DNA from 2 places in the Mesorhizobium sp. M2A.F.Ca.ET.039.01.1.1 genome. Region 1 is predicted to be linked to the other one. Evidence: predicted binding sites of a transcription regulator. Region 1 holds the regulator's gene; the other holds the start of a gene.
What was found. Region 1 encodes PhoB, which activates phosphate uptake and scavenging genes when phosphate is short. Its sites were predicted from a motif close to TGTCATNNANCTGTCAT; they were not measured.
Positions count from the first base shown of each region.

Region 2: phnC (phosphonate ABC transporter ATP-binding protein) is a predicted target of PhoB. The motif match lies at 3,141-3,157, and genes of this name have one in related genera.

Region 1 covers NZ_RZRY01000097.1:4,295-12,801, forward strand. Annotated here, with positions in the region: gene EOA24_RS10575 (PAS-domain containing protein) at 1-636, shown strand, start outside; gene pstS (phosphate ABC transporter substrate-binding protein PstS) at 1,127-2,185, shown strand; gene pstC (phosphate ABC transporter permease subunit PstC) at 2,249-3,235, shown strand; gene pstA (phosphate ABC transporter permease PstA) at 3,239-4,090, shown strand; gene pstB (phosphate ABC transporter ATP-binding protein PstB) at 4,087-4,890, shown strand; gene phoU (phosphate signaling complex protein PhoU) at 4,911-5,618, shown strand; gene phoB (phosphate regulon transcriptional regulator PhoB) at 5,636-6,325, shown strand; gene EOA24_RS10610 (ROK family protein) at 6,488-7,723, opposite strand; gene xylF (D-xylose ABC transporter substrate-binding protein) at 7,994-8,507, shown strand, end outside.
Region 2 covers NZ_RZRY01000241.1:855-8,324, forward strand. Annotated here, with positions in the region: partial or broken gene EOA24_RS18800 (ABC transporter permease) at 1-153, opposite strand, end outside; gene phnE (phosphonate ABC transporter, permease protein PhnE) at 155-1,111, opposite strand; gene phnD (phosphonate ABC transporter substrate-binding protein) at 1,166-2,074, opposite strand; gene phnC (phosphonate ABC transporter ATP-binding protein) at 2,213-3,070, opposite strand; partial or broken gene EOA24_RS18820 (DUF1868 domain-containing protein) at 3,532-4,168, opposite strand; gene EOA24_RS18825 (DapH/DapD/GlmU-related protein) at 4,331-4,948, opposite strand; gene phnL (phosphonate C-P lyase system protein PhnL) at 4,945-5,652, opposite strand; gene phnK (phosphonate C-P lyase system protein PhnK) at 5,722-6,498, opposite strand; gene EOA24_RS18840 (alpha-D-ribose 1-methylphosphonate 5-phosphate C-P-lyase PhnJ) at 6,495-7,470, opposite strand, start outside.

The sequences.
Region 1 (8,507 bases):
ACGACCTATCGCGACCTCGGCATCGATGCGCAGCTGATCAAGCCGGCGCGCTCCTCCGTCCTTCTGGAAACGCTGGTCGCGACCATCCAGCGTCATCGCCACAGCAGCGCCGCGGCACGACCCGCCGTTGGCGGCAGCCTATCGCAAGCCGCGCCGGCGCAGACGGCGACGTCGGACCGCGCCATGCTGCAGCCGCCGCCCGTGCGTGCGCGCCAACGCCCGGCCGAAGCCGAGCGCGGGCTCGACATCCTCGTTGCCGAGGACAATGAGGTGAACCAGATGGTGTTCACCCAGATCCTTGGCGAGACCGGCTACCGCTTCGAGATCGTCGGCAACGGCCGCAAGGCGCTCGATGCTTTCGGCAAGCTCAATCCGCGCATGATCCTGATGGACGTGTCGATGCCGGAAATGAACGGGCTGGAAGCAACAGGCGCCATTCGCAAGCTCGAGCAGGACATGGGCACGCATGTGCCGATCGTGGGCGTCACGGCGCATGCGCTGAAGGGCGACCGCGAACGCTGCCTCGAGGCCGGCATGGACGATTACCTGCCGAAGCCGATCAGCCCGCGGGCGCTGCTCGAAAAGCTCGAGCGCTGGCTGGGTTCGGATATCGAGACCCGGCGCAGCGCGGGTTAAAGCGAATTTAGCCGGCAGGCGGGCGCAAGGCGTTGACGTATGCGTATGGTGCGATCGCACCATATCAAAGCAAACGCCAAGCTCTGACAATCGTAGCATTGATTCCGCTCTTCGGTTACGGGCGGGAGCAGCGACCGCCAACAAGAAACAGCGTCGACTCTACCCCAACGGACCTGTTTTCGGCGATGGCCACGCCATGATCCGCTCTGGCATGCAGGCAACGCGCTCTCGTCCGGATTTTATTTCCCGGCGGCCGCGATCCGGCCGCCGGGATAATTTTTGATTCAAAAGTCAGACAAGTCGCTGATTCCCGCGGCAAACTCCGGCCGACCCGCAGAGACCGCCGGAAGCCCTTCCGAGCATCCCCGTTCAGGCGTTACCGGGCTGACACGAAACTGTCATGCGACTGTAATAATCGAAGTCTATTGCGCTCACCGGGCGCCGATAGAACGGGTGCCGAAAGACCATCTTCCGAACAGGAGTAGGCCACATGAGACATTTCATCCGCTCTGCGGCCGTTGCGATTGCAATGGCTGCGGCATCAACCCTTAGCATCTCCGCCGCGATGGCAGCCGATATCTCCGGCGCCGGCGCCACCTTCCCCTATCCGATCTATGCGAAGTGGGCCGACGCCTACAAGAAGGAGACCGGCATCGGTCTCAACTACCAGTCGATCGGCTCCGGCGGCGGCATCAAGCAGATCAAGGCCAAGACGGTGACCTTCGGCGCTTCCGACGCGCCGCTGAAGGGCGAGGATCTCAACTCCACCGGGCTCGCGCAGTTCCCGATGGTGATGGGCGGCATCGTTCCGGTCGTCAACCTCGAAGGCGTCAAGCCGGGCGAGCTGGTGCTCGACGGCCCGACGCTGGCCGACATCTTCTCCGGCAAGATCACCAACTGGAACGACGAAGCGATCAAGAAGCTCAACCCGGACGTCAAGCTGCCCGACCAGGCGATCGCGGTCGTGCACCGTTCGGACGGCTCGGGCACCACCTTCAACTTCAGCTACTATCTGGCCGACGTCAGCGCCGACTGGAAGTCGAAGGTCGGCGTCAACACCGCGCTCGAATGGCCGGTGGGCATCGGCGCCAAGGGCAATGAGGGCGTCGCCAACAACGTCTCGCAGACCGGCGGCGCGATCGGCTATGTCGAATATGCCTATGCCAAGCAGAACAAGCTGACCTACACCGACCTGATCAACAAGGACGGCAAGAAGGTCGAGCCGACCGCCGCCGCCTTCTCGGCCGCCGCGGCCAATGCCGACTGGAACTCGCAGCCGGGCTACGGCGTCATCCTGGCCAACCAGGCCGGCGCCGAAACCTGGCCGATGACGTCGGCCACCTGGATCCTCGTCTACAAGAAGCCCGACGATGCCGCCGCCACCGGCGAGGCGCTCAAGTTCTTCGCCTGGTCCTACGCCAAGGGCGACGAGCTGGCCGCCAGCCTGGACTATGTTCCGATGCCCGACGCGGTCGTGAAGAGCGTCGAGGAAATGTGGGGCAAGGATATCGTCGACGCGAACGGCAAGCCGCTCTATTCCGGCATGTAATCTGACGAACAAGGGAGGGCGCTTCCGGCGCCCTCCTGTCTCTTTCGAAATGCGAGGGGCTAAATGAGTGCCGTTTCCGAAGCCGCGACATCGTCCGCCATGCGGACCAGGGAAGCGACAGTGCGCCGCTTTGCCTTCACCGACATGGTCTTCCGGGCGGCTACGCGCGCTTCCGCCATCCTCGTGCTGGTTCTGCTCGGCGGGGTCGCCATCTCGCTGATCGCCGGATCGTGGGAAGCGCTGTCGAAATTCGGCATATCCTTCCTTTCGACCGAATCCTGGAACCCGGTCACCGAGAATTTCGGCGCGCTGGCGCCCATCTACGGCACTATCGTCACCTCGGCCATCGCCATCATCATCGCCGTGCCGATCGGCATCGGCATCGCCGTCTTCCTGACCGAGCTTTGCCCCCGCCCTCTCAGGCGCCCTATCGGCATCGCCGTCGAGCTTCTGGCCGGCATTCCCTCGATCATCTACGGCATCTGGGGCCTGTTCGTCTTCGCGCCCTTTCTGCAGACGACGATCCAGCCCTTCATCATCTGGCTCTTCAAGGGCATCCCCGGCCTCAACAGCCTGTTTGCCGGCCCGCCCTACGGCATCGGCCTGCTGACCTCCTCCCTGATCCTGGCCATCATGGTGCTGCCCTTCATCACCTCGATCACCAAGGACGTGTTCGACACGGTGCCGGCGGTGTTGAAGGAATCGGCATACGGTATCGGCTGCACGACCTGGGAGGTGACGCGGCGCGTGACCATTCCCTACACCCGCGTCGGCATCATGGGCGGCGTCATGCTCGGCCTCGGCCGCGCGCTCGGCGAGACGATGGCCGTCACCTTCGTCATCGGCAACGCGCATCGCATCAGCGCCTCGCTGTTCGCGCCGGGCACGACGATCTCGGCGACGATCGCCAACGAGTTCACCGAGGCCGATGGCGCGATCTACACCTCCTCGCTGGTGGCTCTCGGCCTGATCCTGTTCATAATAACCTTCATCATCCTGGCGCTCGCACGCTACATGCTGCTGCGCATCGATAGCCGCACGGGAGCCTGACCGATGGCGACTGCCGCATCAATTCACCAGAGCCGCAAGCGCAAGAATGCCGTGATGATGGCGCTGTGCGTCATCGCCGCCGGCATCGGCCTTGCCTGGCTGGCGCTGATCCTCGGCGCCCTGCTCTACAAGGGGCTCTCCGGGGTGTCGCTGGCCGTGTTCACCCAGATGACGCCGCCGCCGGGCGATGCCGGCGGCCTGCTCAACGCCATCTACGGCAGCATCGTGATGACCATCATCGGCATCTTCGTCGGCACGCCGATCGGCGTGCTGGCCGGCACCTACATGGCCGAGTATGGCCGCTTCTCGAAGCTCACCACGGTGGTGCGCTTCATCAACGACATCCTGTTGTCGGCCCCTTCGATCATCGTCGGCCTGTTCGTCTATGAGCTGATGGTGCGGCCGATGGGGCACTTCTCGGCCATCGCCGGCGCCGTCGCGCTGTCCATCCTGGTGATCCCCGTCGTGGTGCGCACCACCGAGGACATGCTGAACCTCGTGCCCAACGCGCTGCGCGAGGCAGGCACCGCCATCGGCGCGCCGCGCTGGGTGGTGATCCGCTCCGTCGCCTACCGCGCGGCGCTGTCCGGCATCGTGACCGGCATATTGCTGGCGATCGCCCGCATCTCCGGCGAGACGGCGCCGCTGCTCTTCACCGCGCTCAACAACCAGTTCTGGTCGAGCAATCTCAATGCCCCGATGGCCAGCCTGCCGGTGACCATCTTCCAGTTCGCTCTCAGCCCTTACGAGGAATGGCAGCAGCTGGCCTGGACGGGCGCACTCATGATCACCTTGACGGTTCTCGGGCTGAGCATCATCGCCCGCAGCCTAACCGGACGCAGAGAGGACAGATGAAACCGATGTTGTCCACCGACCTGAACGTAGCCGACACGACCGTCGAGAAGGCCAAGATCGAGGTCAAGAACCTCAACTTCTACTATGGCCAGTCGAAGGCGCTGAAGGACATCAACCTGTCGCTGCCCGAGCGCAGCGTGACCGCCTTCATCGGCCCGTCGGGCTGCGGGAAGTCGACGCTGCTGCGCGTCTTGAACCGCATCTACGAGCTTTATCCGAAGCAGAGCGCCGAGGGCCAGGTGCTGCTCGACGGCAAGAACATCCTCGATCGCTCGCAGGACCTCAACCTGCTCAGGACCAAGATCGGCATGGTGTTCCAGAAGCCGACGCCGTTCCCGATGTCGATCTACGAGAACATCGCCTTCGGCGTCAGGCTCTATGAGAAGATCAGCAAGGCCGAGATGGACAGCCGCGTCGAGTCGGCGCTGAAGCGCGCCGCACTCTGGAACGAGGTTAAGGACAAGCTCAACGCCAGCGGCCAGAGCCTCTCGGGCGGCCAGCAGCAGCGCCTTTGCATCGCCCGCACCGTCGCGGTGAAGCCGGAGGTCATCCTGCTCGACGAACCGGCCTCGGCGCTCGATCCGCTCTCGACCGCCAAGATCGAGGAGCTGATCGACGAATTGCAGGCCGACTACACGATCGTCATCGTCACCCACAACATGCAGCAGGCGGCGCGCGTGTCGCGGCAGACGGCGTTCATGTATCTGGGCGAGCTGGTGGAATTCGACCGGACCGAGAAGATATTCACCTCGCCCCGCGAGAAGCGCACCCAGGACTACATCACCGGCCGCTTCGGCTGAGCTCATACGAGGACAACATCATGGCCGAACATACCGTCGCCTCGTTCGACGAGGATCTGAGGCAGATCAGCCGGCTCATCAACGACATGGGCGATCTCGCCGGCTCCATGGTCGGCGGCTCGACCAGGGCCCTGCTCGAAAGCGACAATGCGCTGGCGCAGCGCGTCGTCTCCGACGATGCCATCATGGACGCGCGTCAGCGCGAGCTTGACGACCGCGCCATCACGCTGATCGCCAAGCGCCAGCCGATGGCGGACGATCTTCGCCACGTGGTCGGCTCGATACGCATGGCGGGCGACCTCGAACGCATCGGCGATCTCGCCAAGAACATCGCCAAGCGCGTCGGGTCAGTCGGCGTCAGCACCGCCCCGCGCGACCTCACGCATTCGATCGATTCCATGGCGCAACTGGTGCTGATCCAGGTCCAGGGCGTGATTCAGGAATATACGGTGGGTGATGCCACGGCGCTGGCCAAGCTTCGCAACGACGACGAACGCATCGACGTCAAATACACCTCCGTCTTCCGCGAGCTGTTGACCTACATGATGGAAGATCCGCGCAACATCACCGCTTGCACTCATCTTCTGTTCTGCGCCAAGAACCTCGAGCGCATCGGTGACCATGTGACCAACATCGCCGAGAACGCCTATTATGTGCTGACCGGCACGCAATTGCCCGCCAACCGTCCCAAGCAGGACGAGACGGCAATGTCGGCGCCGGCCGCCTGACGGAAAAGGTTACCCCGATGATCGCGCCACGCATCATGGTGGTGGAGGACGAGGAGCCGCTGGGGGTGCTGCTTCGCTACAATCTCGAATCCGAGGGTTACCAGGTGGAAGTGGTGACCCGCGGCGACGAGGCCGAAATCCGCCTTCAGGAAAATGTTCCCGACCTGCTCGTGCTCGACTGGATGGTGCCGGCGGTCTCCGGCATCGAGCTCTGCCGGCGTCTCAGGATGCGGCCCGAGACCGAGCGGCTGCCGATCATCATGCTGACCGCGCGCGGTGAAGAAAGCGATCGGGTTCGAGGTTTGTCCACCGGCGCCGACGACTATCTGGTCAAGCCGTTCTCGACGCCGGAGTTCATGGCGCGCGTCAAGGCGCTGCTGCGCCGCGCCAAGCCGGAGGTGCTGTCCAGCGTGCTCAAGGTCGGCGACATCGTGCTCGACCGCGAATCGCACCGCGTCTACCGCAAGAAGAGCGAGATCAGGCTGGGCCCGACCGAGTTCCGCCTGCTCGAGTTCATGATGCGGCATCCCGGCCGCGTGTTCTCGCGCAGCCAGCTACTCGACAATGTCTGGGGCGAGACGATCTATATCGACGAGCGCACGGTGGACGTGCATGTCGGCCGCCTGCGCAAGGCCGTCAACAACGGCCGCATGCCGGACGTCATCCGCACCATCCGCGGGGCGGGTTATGCAATCCGGGAAGACTAGGGATATGCTGATATTCAGGTGAGGCCGGCCTGCGAATGGCGGCTTCCTGCGCTTCCGGTACTCACGTACCAAAAAGTACGCTCCGTTCCGGTTCTCGGAACCCACCATTCTCGACTCGGCCTGACCTGAATCTCAGCATATCCCGGCGCTTGAGCTTGCGGCTTATGCGACGTGCTTGCCCGCTCTTGCCTGGACACCCGGCGCGAAGATCTCCTGATCGACGAAGGTCAGCGCGCGGGTGGCGCAGCCTTCGCGGATCAGCGGCAGCTCGTTCGGCTCGGTGTCGAAGGAGATCGAGCTCGAGTGCTGGCCGCCGGCGGTCTGGGCGATCGCCTCCCTCAGCGCCGGCTCGATCAGGTCGAAGGCGGCCGCGCTGACGCCGACCATGGCGACCGGCGCCGGGTCGATGAGGGCGAACAGGCTGCCAAGACCGAAGCCCAGCGCCTCGCCGGCCCGACGATAAGCTTCCCGTTCGGGGCCGTCCTCCTGCCGGGCCTTTGCGGCCAGCGCGCGCATGTCGGCGTCGCCGATGTCGGTCGGCGCGGCGTCCTCGCTTATCCCCATGGCGCTGCGCCAGATGGCGTAGTTGCCGGCATAGGCCTCGACGCAGCCGCGGCGGCCGCAGCGGCAAAGCGCGCCGCCCGGACGATGGATCATGTGGCCGAACTCGCCGCCGGAGGAATGCGTGCCGGTGAACAATTCGCCCTTCAGCACCAGGCCCATGCCGATGCCGTGCGAGAGCAGGATGGCTATGAAATTGTCGCGATAGCGCTCGGGATCGCGCCATCGCAGCGCCACCGCCATCATGTTGCAGTCGTTCTCCATGGTGGCGGGGATGCCGAATTCCCTCTCCAGGATGTCGGCGAACGGAATGTCGGTCAGCGGCGTGATCGGCGACCATAGCATGGCGCGCGCGTGGGAATCGGTGATGCCTTGAATGCCCATGGCGATGCGGGCGACGCTGCCCACGTCGAGATCGGGATCCTGCAGCCGGCGCCGGACGATCGCCAGGCACTCGCCGATCAGCTCGTCGCGCGGCATGACGAGCGTGTCCAGGCGCCGCTGTTCCTCGGCGATCACCTGGCCGGCATAGTCGATGACGGCGACCGACAGGAAGTTCAGCGACAGCACCACCGTCAGCACCGCGGCGGCTTCGGGATTCAGCGCCAGGCCGATCTGCGGCCGGCCGCGTTTCAACGCCGTCGGCTCGCTGGCCTTGCTCTCGGTGAGGATGCCCTCCTGGATCAGATCGGCGGAGATCGCCGAAATGGTCGAGTGGCTGAGGCCGGTGGTGGCGGCAATTTCCGTCCGCGATGGCTGGCCGGCGCGGCGCACGGCCGAAATCACCATGGCGCGGTTGCGCCGGCGCAAATCGTCGTGACGGATTCCGACCGACATCGTCTCGCACGTCCTCCCCGGTCATCGCGGCCTTGTGATGATGCCATGGCCTGTCGCTGACACGCTAAGGATAGTGGCAGAAGCCAAAGCCGATGTCATTATTTATTGCGGACTCCGAAAAAAATGCCTGGACCCATCAAATGCCATCAGAATGTCGGTTGACAGCTTCATTTCGCTGGACCACTATTTTTTTGAGGCTCGAAAAAAAGCCTCTTATGCCGGCCTTCGGGCCAGTCTGGGTCGCGCCGCACAAGGCGCAGGGAGGATATCATGAAAAAATTCGCAGCCGCCATTCTGGCGGGCGTAGCCATGTCGCTGACGCTGGCTTCGGTCGCCGAGGCGAAGGACAAGGTGATCGGCGTCTCGTGGTCGAATTTCCAGGAAGAGCGCTGGAAGACCGACGAAGCGGCGATGAAGGCCGCAATCGAGGCCGCCGGCGACAAGTATATTTCGGCCGACGCGCAGTCCAATCCGGGCAAGCAGCTGACCGACGTCGAAAGCCTGATCTCGCAGGGCGCCAATTCGCTGATCATCCTGGCGCAGGATGCCTCGGCAATCGGCCCGGCGGTGCAGAAGGCGCTCGATGAGGGCATCCCGGTCGTCGGCTACGACCGCCTGATCGAGAACAAGGACGTTTTCTACCTGACCTTCGACAACAAGGAAGTCGGCCGTATGCAGGCCCGTGAGGTGTTTAAGGCCAAGCCGGAAGGCAACTACGTCTTCATCAAGGGCTCGGGTTCCGATCCGAACGCCGACTTCCTGTTCTCGGGTTCCATGGAAGTGC
Region 2 (7,470 bases), on a different contig from region 1:
CGGCAGGCTGAAGAACCACAAGGCGTAGCCAAGATAGAGCACCGTGCCCGCGACCAGCAGCAGCGGCCAGAAGCGCTTGTAGGCCGGCCGCTGGAAGATCTGCGGGTGGCGGTTTTCGATGGCGCTGATTTCGTCGGCGGTCATGGCGGCCATTTCACGCGCTCATCAGGAAAGCCTGCTCGCCGACGAGCTTGCGGCGCAGCCAGGCGGAGAACTGGTCGACGAGGATGATGGTGACGAAGAGCAGGAGCACCAGCGCCAGCGTCTTGGCGCCGAAGCCGCGCGAGATGGCAAGCTTCAGCTCCTCGCCAATGCCGCCGCCGCCGACCGCGCCCATGATGGTCGAGATGCGCACGTTGATCTCGATCCGGAGCAGCGTATAGGACATGAAATTGGGCAGCACCTGCGGCAGGTCGGCGAAGCGCACGCGCTCGAACCAGTTGGCGCCGACCGCGCGCAGGCCCTCCTCCGGGCGCATGTCGATGTTCTCGTTGATCTCGTAGAAGAGCTTGCCCAGCGCGCCGATCGAATGCAGGCCGATGGCGATGATGGCCGCGACCGGGCCGATCGAGACGATGGCCGCGAACAGGCCGGCAATGACGATCTCGGGAAAGGCCCGCAGCAGTTCCATGAGGCGCTTGACGACGAGCCGCAGGATCGGGCTCGGCGTCAGGTTGCGCGCGGCGATGAAGGAGAAAGGTACGGCGAAGACGAAGCCGATGAAGGTCGAGACCAGCGCCACGTTCACGGTCGTCAGCATCAGCTCGAAATATTCGGGGATGTAGAAGCCGCTCCAGACATAGACGCGGCCGAGCGGGAAGTTGAATTCCTGCGTTCCCTTGTCGCTGGGCGAGGCGATGTCGAACAGCGCACGCCAAACGTCGTTCCAGTCCTTCGGGGCCAGCCAGCTCAAGAAATCGAGGATGTGCGGCAGCCGGTCGAAAAAGTGGCCGGCATTGGCCTCGTCGGCGAACCACATGGTCGCGAACATGGCGACAAGCAGCAGGCCGACGGCAAGCGCCGTGTAGAAGCGGCGCAGCGACGTCTGGCGCCGCCAGGCGTCGGCCTGCTGGCGGGTGGCGTCGGAATGGATCGTTGTCGAAAGGGTCATGACGTGAATGCAAAAAGGGCGGCGTTTTTGCGACGCCGCCCTTTCCTGATGCCTTTAGCCGCCGATAGCGGCTTTGCGGGCTTCGACGATGACGTTGTAGAAGTCAGGCTTCACGGGGACGTAGCCGGTGAAGTCGCCACCCTCGATGCCTTCGAAGCAGGCCTTGTCCTTGGCCGGCAGGGCGGTGAAGAAAGCGGTGAGCTTGGCGGTCATGTCGTCGCCCAGCGCGGTGCGGACAACCAGCGGACCGTTCGGGATCAGGCCCGAGCGCCACACTTCGACGAAGTCGTTCGGGTCGACCGCGCCCTTGGCGACTTCCTTGTGGAAGGTGCCCGAGGTGTAGCCGTTCTTGAAGTCGCCGATGCCCGAGGAGTCGTCCACCGCCACGTCGACCTTGCCGTCGCGCACGGCCAGGATGTTGTTCTCGTGGCCGCCGTTGAACTGGGTCGAGGCGAAGTAGGTCTCGTTGGAAGCGCCGGTGTCCTTCGGAATCTGGGTCAGCGGGATCAGGTAGCCCGAGGTCGAATCCGGATCGGCATAGCCGAGCTTCTTGCCCTTGGCCGACTTGATGTCGGTGATGCCGGAGGTCTTCAGCGCCAGGCCAACCGAGTAATAGCCGGTCGAGCCGTCGGTCTGCTTGGTGGTGAGGATCGGGGTGACCGCCTTCGGGTCCTTCAGATAGACGCTGGCGTAGCCGGACGCGCCGAGTTCGGCGAAATCAAGCGTGCCGCCGAGCAGGCCCTGGATGACGCCGTCATAGTCGGCGGCCGGGAACAGCGAAACCTTCTCGAAGCCGAATTCCGACTTCAGGTGGTCGGCGAGGCACTGATAGTTGCGCAGACGGTCGGTCTCGTTTTCACCGCCGAGGATGCCGACGCGGAATTCCTTGATATCGGCGGCGTGCGCGGCGCTTGCGGCCATGGCGAGCAGCGAAACCGCTCCAAAAACCATCTTCCTGAACATTTGCTCTCTCTCCTGTTGTTCCGGCTGCGCGCCGGCGTTCTGATTTTTCAAGTCTTGCCTTTGACGCTGGCGGGCGATCCGGGTTGCTCTGCCGAAATCCACGATTTGCCCGGACCGACTGGGGTCGGGGCAATGGACTCAGTAGCCAGGGAAGGCGGGTTCGAGCGGTCCGGCGGATGCGGTGATCTTCGGCCTGATGGTCACGCTGGTCGACGTAATGGCCTCGGAGATCTCGGCGCCGCTGGCGTCGGCGCCGTAGACGGTGCTCACGGCGTCGCGGTCGAGGTCTTGCGGGGCGCCGTCGAAGACGACCTTGCCGGCGGCCATGCCGATGATGCGGCCGCAATAGGCGCGGGCGGTGTCCAGCGTGTGCAGATTGGTGACGACGGTGATGCCTTCGCGCAGATTGATGTCGCGCAGCGAATCCATCACCACCTTGGCGTTGAGCGGGTCGAGCGAGGCGATCGGCTCGTCGGCCAGAAGCACTTTCGGCTGCTGCATCATGGCGCGGGCGATCGCGACACGCTGCTGCTGGCCGCCGGACAGCGTGCCGGCCGGCTGCAGCGCGGTGCGTGCGATGTCGAGGCGCTCGAGCGCGGCCACCGCCTCCGCGCATTCGGTGCGCGTGAACATGCCGAGCAGGTTGGAAACCGTGGAGCGATGGTTGAGGCGGCCGAGCAGCACATTGGTCAAGACGTCGAGGCGCGGCACGAGGTTGAACTGCTGGAAGATCATGGCGCAGTCGCGCTGCCAGCGGCGCAGCGGCGAGCCCTGCAGGGAGGAGACCTCGGCGCCGTCAAAAAAAATCGATCCCTGGCTGGGATCGATGAGACGATTGATCATGCGCAGCAGCGTGGACTTCCCGGCGCCGGAGCGGCCGATGATACCGACCATCTGACCGCGCGGGATCGAGATGTTGATGTCGCTGACAGCGGTGTTCTTGCCAAATCGTCGGGTTACGCCGCGGATTTCGAGCGTGGCCGATGATGCTGACATGGCAAAACTCCGGTACGTCGCGGTTTCGAGGGTCCGTTAACCTTCGCTAGCGCAGCCCGATGAAGCTGGGGTGTCGGATTGATGTCATTTTTGTTACGAGTCACAGGCTTCGGGCGCTAATTCCCCGGCACATGGATTTCGACCGGGCCGGCTATGTTTGTGTTGGCGGGCGGCATGCGTAAGAGATTGGCCGAAACGTCCACCCCAGTCGTCATCCACGGGCGGAGCAAGGAGCGGAGCGACGCGCGCAGACCCGAGGATCCATTCCGTGACGCATGGGCGCTGCTGCGGTGCAGAATTCTGCTCCGCCGCACTCTTCGACGAGGGTCACGGAATGGATTCCAGGGTCTCCGCGACGCCGCTTCGCGGCTGCTTCGCCCTGGAATGACGAGGTTGGAAGGCTTCAGCCAAATCGTGCCCGTCAACAAACGGCAACTTTTCAAAATCCCCGTGCAGAACCGCTAGCCAAGCACCAGCAATTCCTCGAAATGCTTCATGTCCTTGAAGCTGCAGAAGGCAGGAGCCTTCAGCTCGATCGAGGCGGCGGAGCTGATAGGCAAAGGTGATGTGGAAGACATAGGTGTCGTGGTCCGGATGACGGTAGCCGAACGGCACAGACAGCGCATCGCGCCAGGCTTTCAGGACCTGGCGGTCTTCTTCGGTGGCGCCGGCGACGGTGAGGCCGGTCGGCACGACGTCGACAATCTTCACCTTGAAGGGACCGTGGCCCTCGAAGCCTTGCAGGCGCTCGAGATAGAGGCGGGTCATACCGTCGATGCTGGTATCGAGCGGCACGTCCGAAGGCCAGTAAGGAAGGCGGCGGCGATATTCGATGATGCCCTGGAAGAGCGTCATATGCAGGCTGGAGATCGGCGTGAAGGCGAGCCGATCGGCATCCGGCATGGCCAGCATGCGCTCGCGGACCTCGATGATGGCAGCTTGTGAAGGCGAGCCCTCGACCAGATGGCAGACAAAGGTGTTGCCCGGTTCGGGCAGGAAGTTGCCCGACGCGTCGTAACGGGTGCCGAGATGGACCGGCGGCGTGGGGTTGGAGCCTTCGAAAAATCCGGCGAGCGAGGGTCTAACAGTGGCGAGCATGGCGATCTCCTGGGCGAGATCGGCTCTTGTCCGAGTCATGTGTCAAGGATGTGAATGGTGAATGGTGAATGGTGAATGGTGAATGGTGAATGGTGAATGGTGAGAAAGAAGGGCTTCGTTGCCATTCACTATTGACCATTCACCGTTAACCATTCACCGAAATCAGCCGCCGTATTTCTCCAAAAACGCCTCGGCCGACAGCTCTCGGAAATCGTCGAGCGCGGCGCGCAGTGTTGCATGGTCCCAGTCCCACCAGGCTAAGACCTGGTACCGCTCGGCGGTGCGGCGGTCGAAGCGCTCGCGGATCGGTTTCGCCGGCACGCCGCCGACGATGGTGTAGGGCGCGACATCCTTCGACACCACGGCGCCGGCGCCGACGGCCGCGCCATCGCCGACGATGACGCCCGGCAGGACGGTCGAGCCGTGGCCGAGCCAGGTGTCGTGGCCGATGGTGACGCGCCTGGCGCGGCGCTGCGCGAAAAACTCGCTTTCATGCTCGGCGTCGTCCCAATAGTCGGACGCGCGATAGGTGAAGTGATGCAGCGTCGGCCGCCAGGTCGGATGGTTCGTGGCGTTGATGCGCACGCTCGCCGCGATGTTGGAGAACTTGCCGATGGTGGCGCACCAGACGGCGCAGTCCTGCATCATGTAGGAATAGTCGCCAAGGTCGCATTCGGCGACGCGGCTGCGCTCGGCGATCTCGGTCCAGCGGCCGAGGGTCGAGTTTTCGACCTGCGCCGTCGGATGGATCAGCGGCGCCTCCGAGAGTTTTTTGCTCATGCGGCGATCTTTCCGGCGGCGAAGGCGGTGACGTCGATGACGCGATCGGCGACCGCGTCGCGCACGTCGAGGTCGTGGAAGATGCCGAGGAGCGCAACGCCCGCCGCTTTCTTGGCGGCGATGAGCTCGACCACGACATCGCGATTGCGGGCGTCAAGCGAAGCGGTCGGCTCGTCGAGCAACAGGATCGGATGCTCGGTGATGAAGCCGCGCGCGATGTTGACGCGCTGCTGCTCGCCGCCGGAGAAGGTCGCCGGCGGCAGCGCCCAGAGCTTTTCGGGCAGGTTGAGCTGCGCAAGCAAGGAGCGAGCCTTCGCCCGCGCGGTCTCGCGATCCCCGCCGCGCTCGACCAGCGGCTCGGCGACGACGTCGAGCGCGGAGACGCGCGGCACGGTGCGCAGGAACTGGCTGACATAGCCGATGGTGTGGCGGCGCACGGAAAGCACGGTGCGCGGGCTGGCGGAAGCGAGGTCGATCAACCCGCCGCCGTGCTGGACGATGATCTGGCCCTCGTCGACGGCATAGTTGCCGTAGAGCATCTTAAGGATCGAGCTTTTTCCGGCACCCGACGGCCCGCCGAGCACGGCGCATTCGCCGGCGCGGATCGAGAAGGAGACGCCCGCCACCACCGGCAGCGTGACGCCGTCGCGCAGATGCATGGTGAAGCTTTTCGCGATGTCGGAAACAACAAGCGGCGTGGCCATGATTAGAGTCCTTTGTTTTGCCGCATGGTCTGGTCCGAAAACCGGCTTCCACTTTTCGGGACCATGCGGCTAGACCTGCAAAATCGAAGAAACGAGAAGCTGGGTATAGGGCGCGCGCGGATCGTCGAGCACGCGGTCGGTGAGGCCGCTTTCGACGACGCGGCCGTCCTTCATCACCATCATGCGCTGCGACAGAAGCCGCGCCACGGCGAGGTCGTGGGTGACGACAATTGCCGCCAGCCCGAGGTCCGTGACCAGCCCGCGCAACAGATCGAGCAGACGCGCCTGAACTGAGACGTCGAGGCCGCCGGTCGGCTCGTCCATGAAGACGAGCCGCGGCCCGGTCACCAGGTTGCGGGCGATCTGCAGGCGCTGGCGCATGCCGCCGGAAAAGGCGCGGGGCTCGTCGTCGATGCGGTCCTCGTCGATCTCGACGCGCGACAGCCAGTCGACGGCGGTGGCGCGGATCCTGCCGTAATGGCGGTCGCCGACGGCCATCAGCCGCTCGCCGACATTGGCGCCGGCCGATACGGTCATGCGCAGCCCATCGGCCGGGTTCTGGTGGACGAAGCCCCAGTCGGTGCGCATCAGGAAGCGGCGCTCGGCCTCGCTCATGCGGTAGAGCTCGCGCCACTGGCCGTCGCGCATGCGGTAGCTCGCGGTGCCGGAGGAGGGCAGCAGCCGGGTCGACAGGCAGTTGAGCAGCGTCGTCTTGCCGGAGCCGGACTCGCCAACAACAGCCAGCACCTCGCCCGGCCAGAGGTCGAAGGTGACGTTCTCGCAGCCGACGCGCGAGCCGTAGAATTTGGACAGCGCGGAGACGCGCAGCAGCGGTTCGTCGGTCATTCGGCCTCCTTACCCTCCCCCTTGTGGGGAGGGTCGGCGCGCAGCGCCGGGGTGGGGGTTGAAGAAAGAGAAGATTGGCCTTTCCCCCCACCCGCGCCTTCGGCGCGACCTCCCCACGAGGGGGAGGTAGAGTCGGCGCGCCGCTTCTCGCAATGGTCGGTGTCCGAGCAGACGAACATGTGGCCGCCGTGGTCGTCGAGGATGACCTCGTCGAGATAGACATTCTCGGCGCCGCAGAGCGCGCAGGGCTGGTCGAAGGTCTGCACCTCGAAGGGATGGTCCTCGAAATCGAGGCTGACGACGTCGGTGAAGGGCGGCACCGCGTAGATGCGCTTCTCGCGGCCAGCGCCGAACAGCTGCAGGGCCGGCGAACGATGCATCTTCGGATTGTCGAATTTCGGCGTCGGCGAAGGGTCCATCACATACCGGCCCTCGACCTTGACCGGATACGCATAGGTGGTGGCTATGCGGCCGTGCTTGGCGATGTCCTCGTAGAGCTTCACATGCATGAGGCCGTATTCCTCCAGCGCATGCATTTTTCGCGTCTCGGTCTCGCGTGGCTCGAGGAAGCGCAGCGGCTCGGGGATCGGCACCTGGAAGACCAGCACCTGGCCGGCGGTCAGTGGCTGCTCAGGGATGCGATGGCGGGTCTGGATGATCGTCGCCTTGGCGGTCTCCGTGGTGACGTCGACCTTGGCGACCTTCTTGAAGAAGGCGCGGATCGAAACGGCGTTGGTGGTGTCGTCGGCGCCCTGGTCGATGACTTTCAGCACATCATCCGGGCCGATGATCGAGGCGGTGACCTGCACGCCGCCAGTGCCCCAGCCGTAAGGCATCGGCATCTCGCGCGAGGCGAAAGGCACCTGGTAGCCGGGAATGGCGATGCCCTTCAGGATGGCGCGGCGGATCATCCGCTTGGTCTGCTCGTCGAGATAGGCGAAGTTGTAGGTGGCTATGTCGGTCGATTGGGCG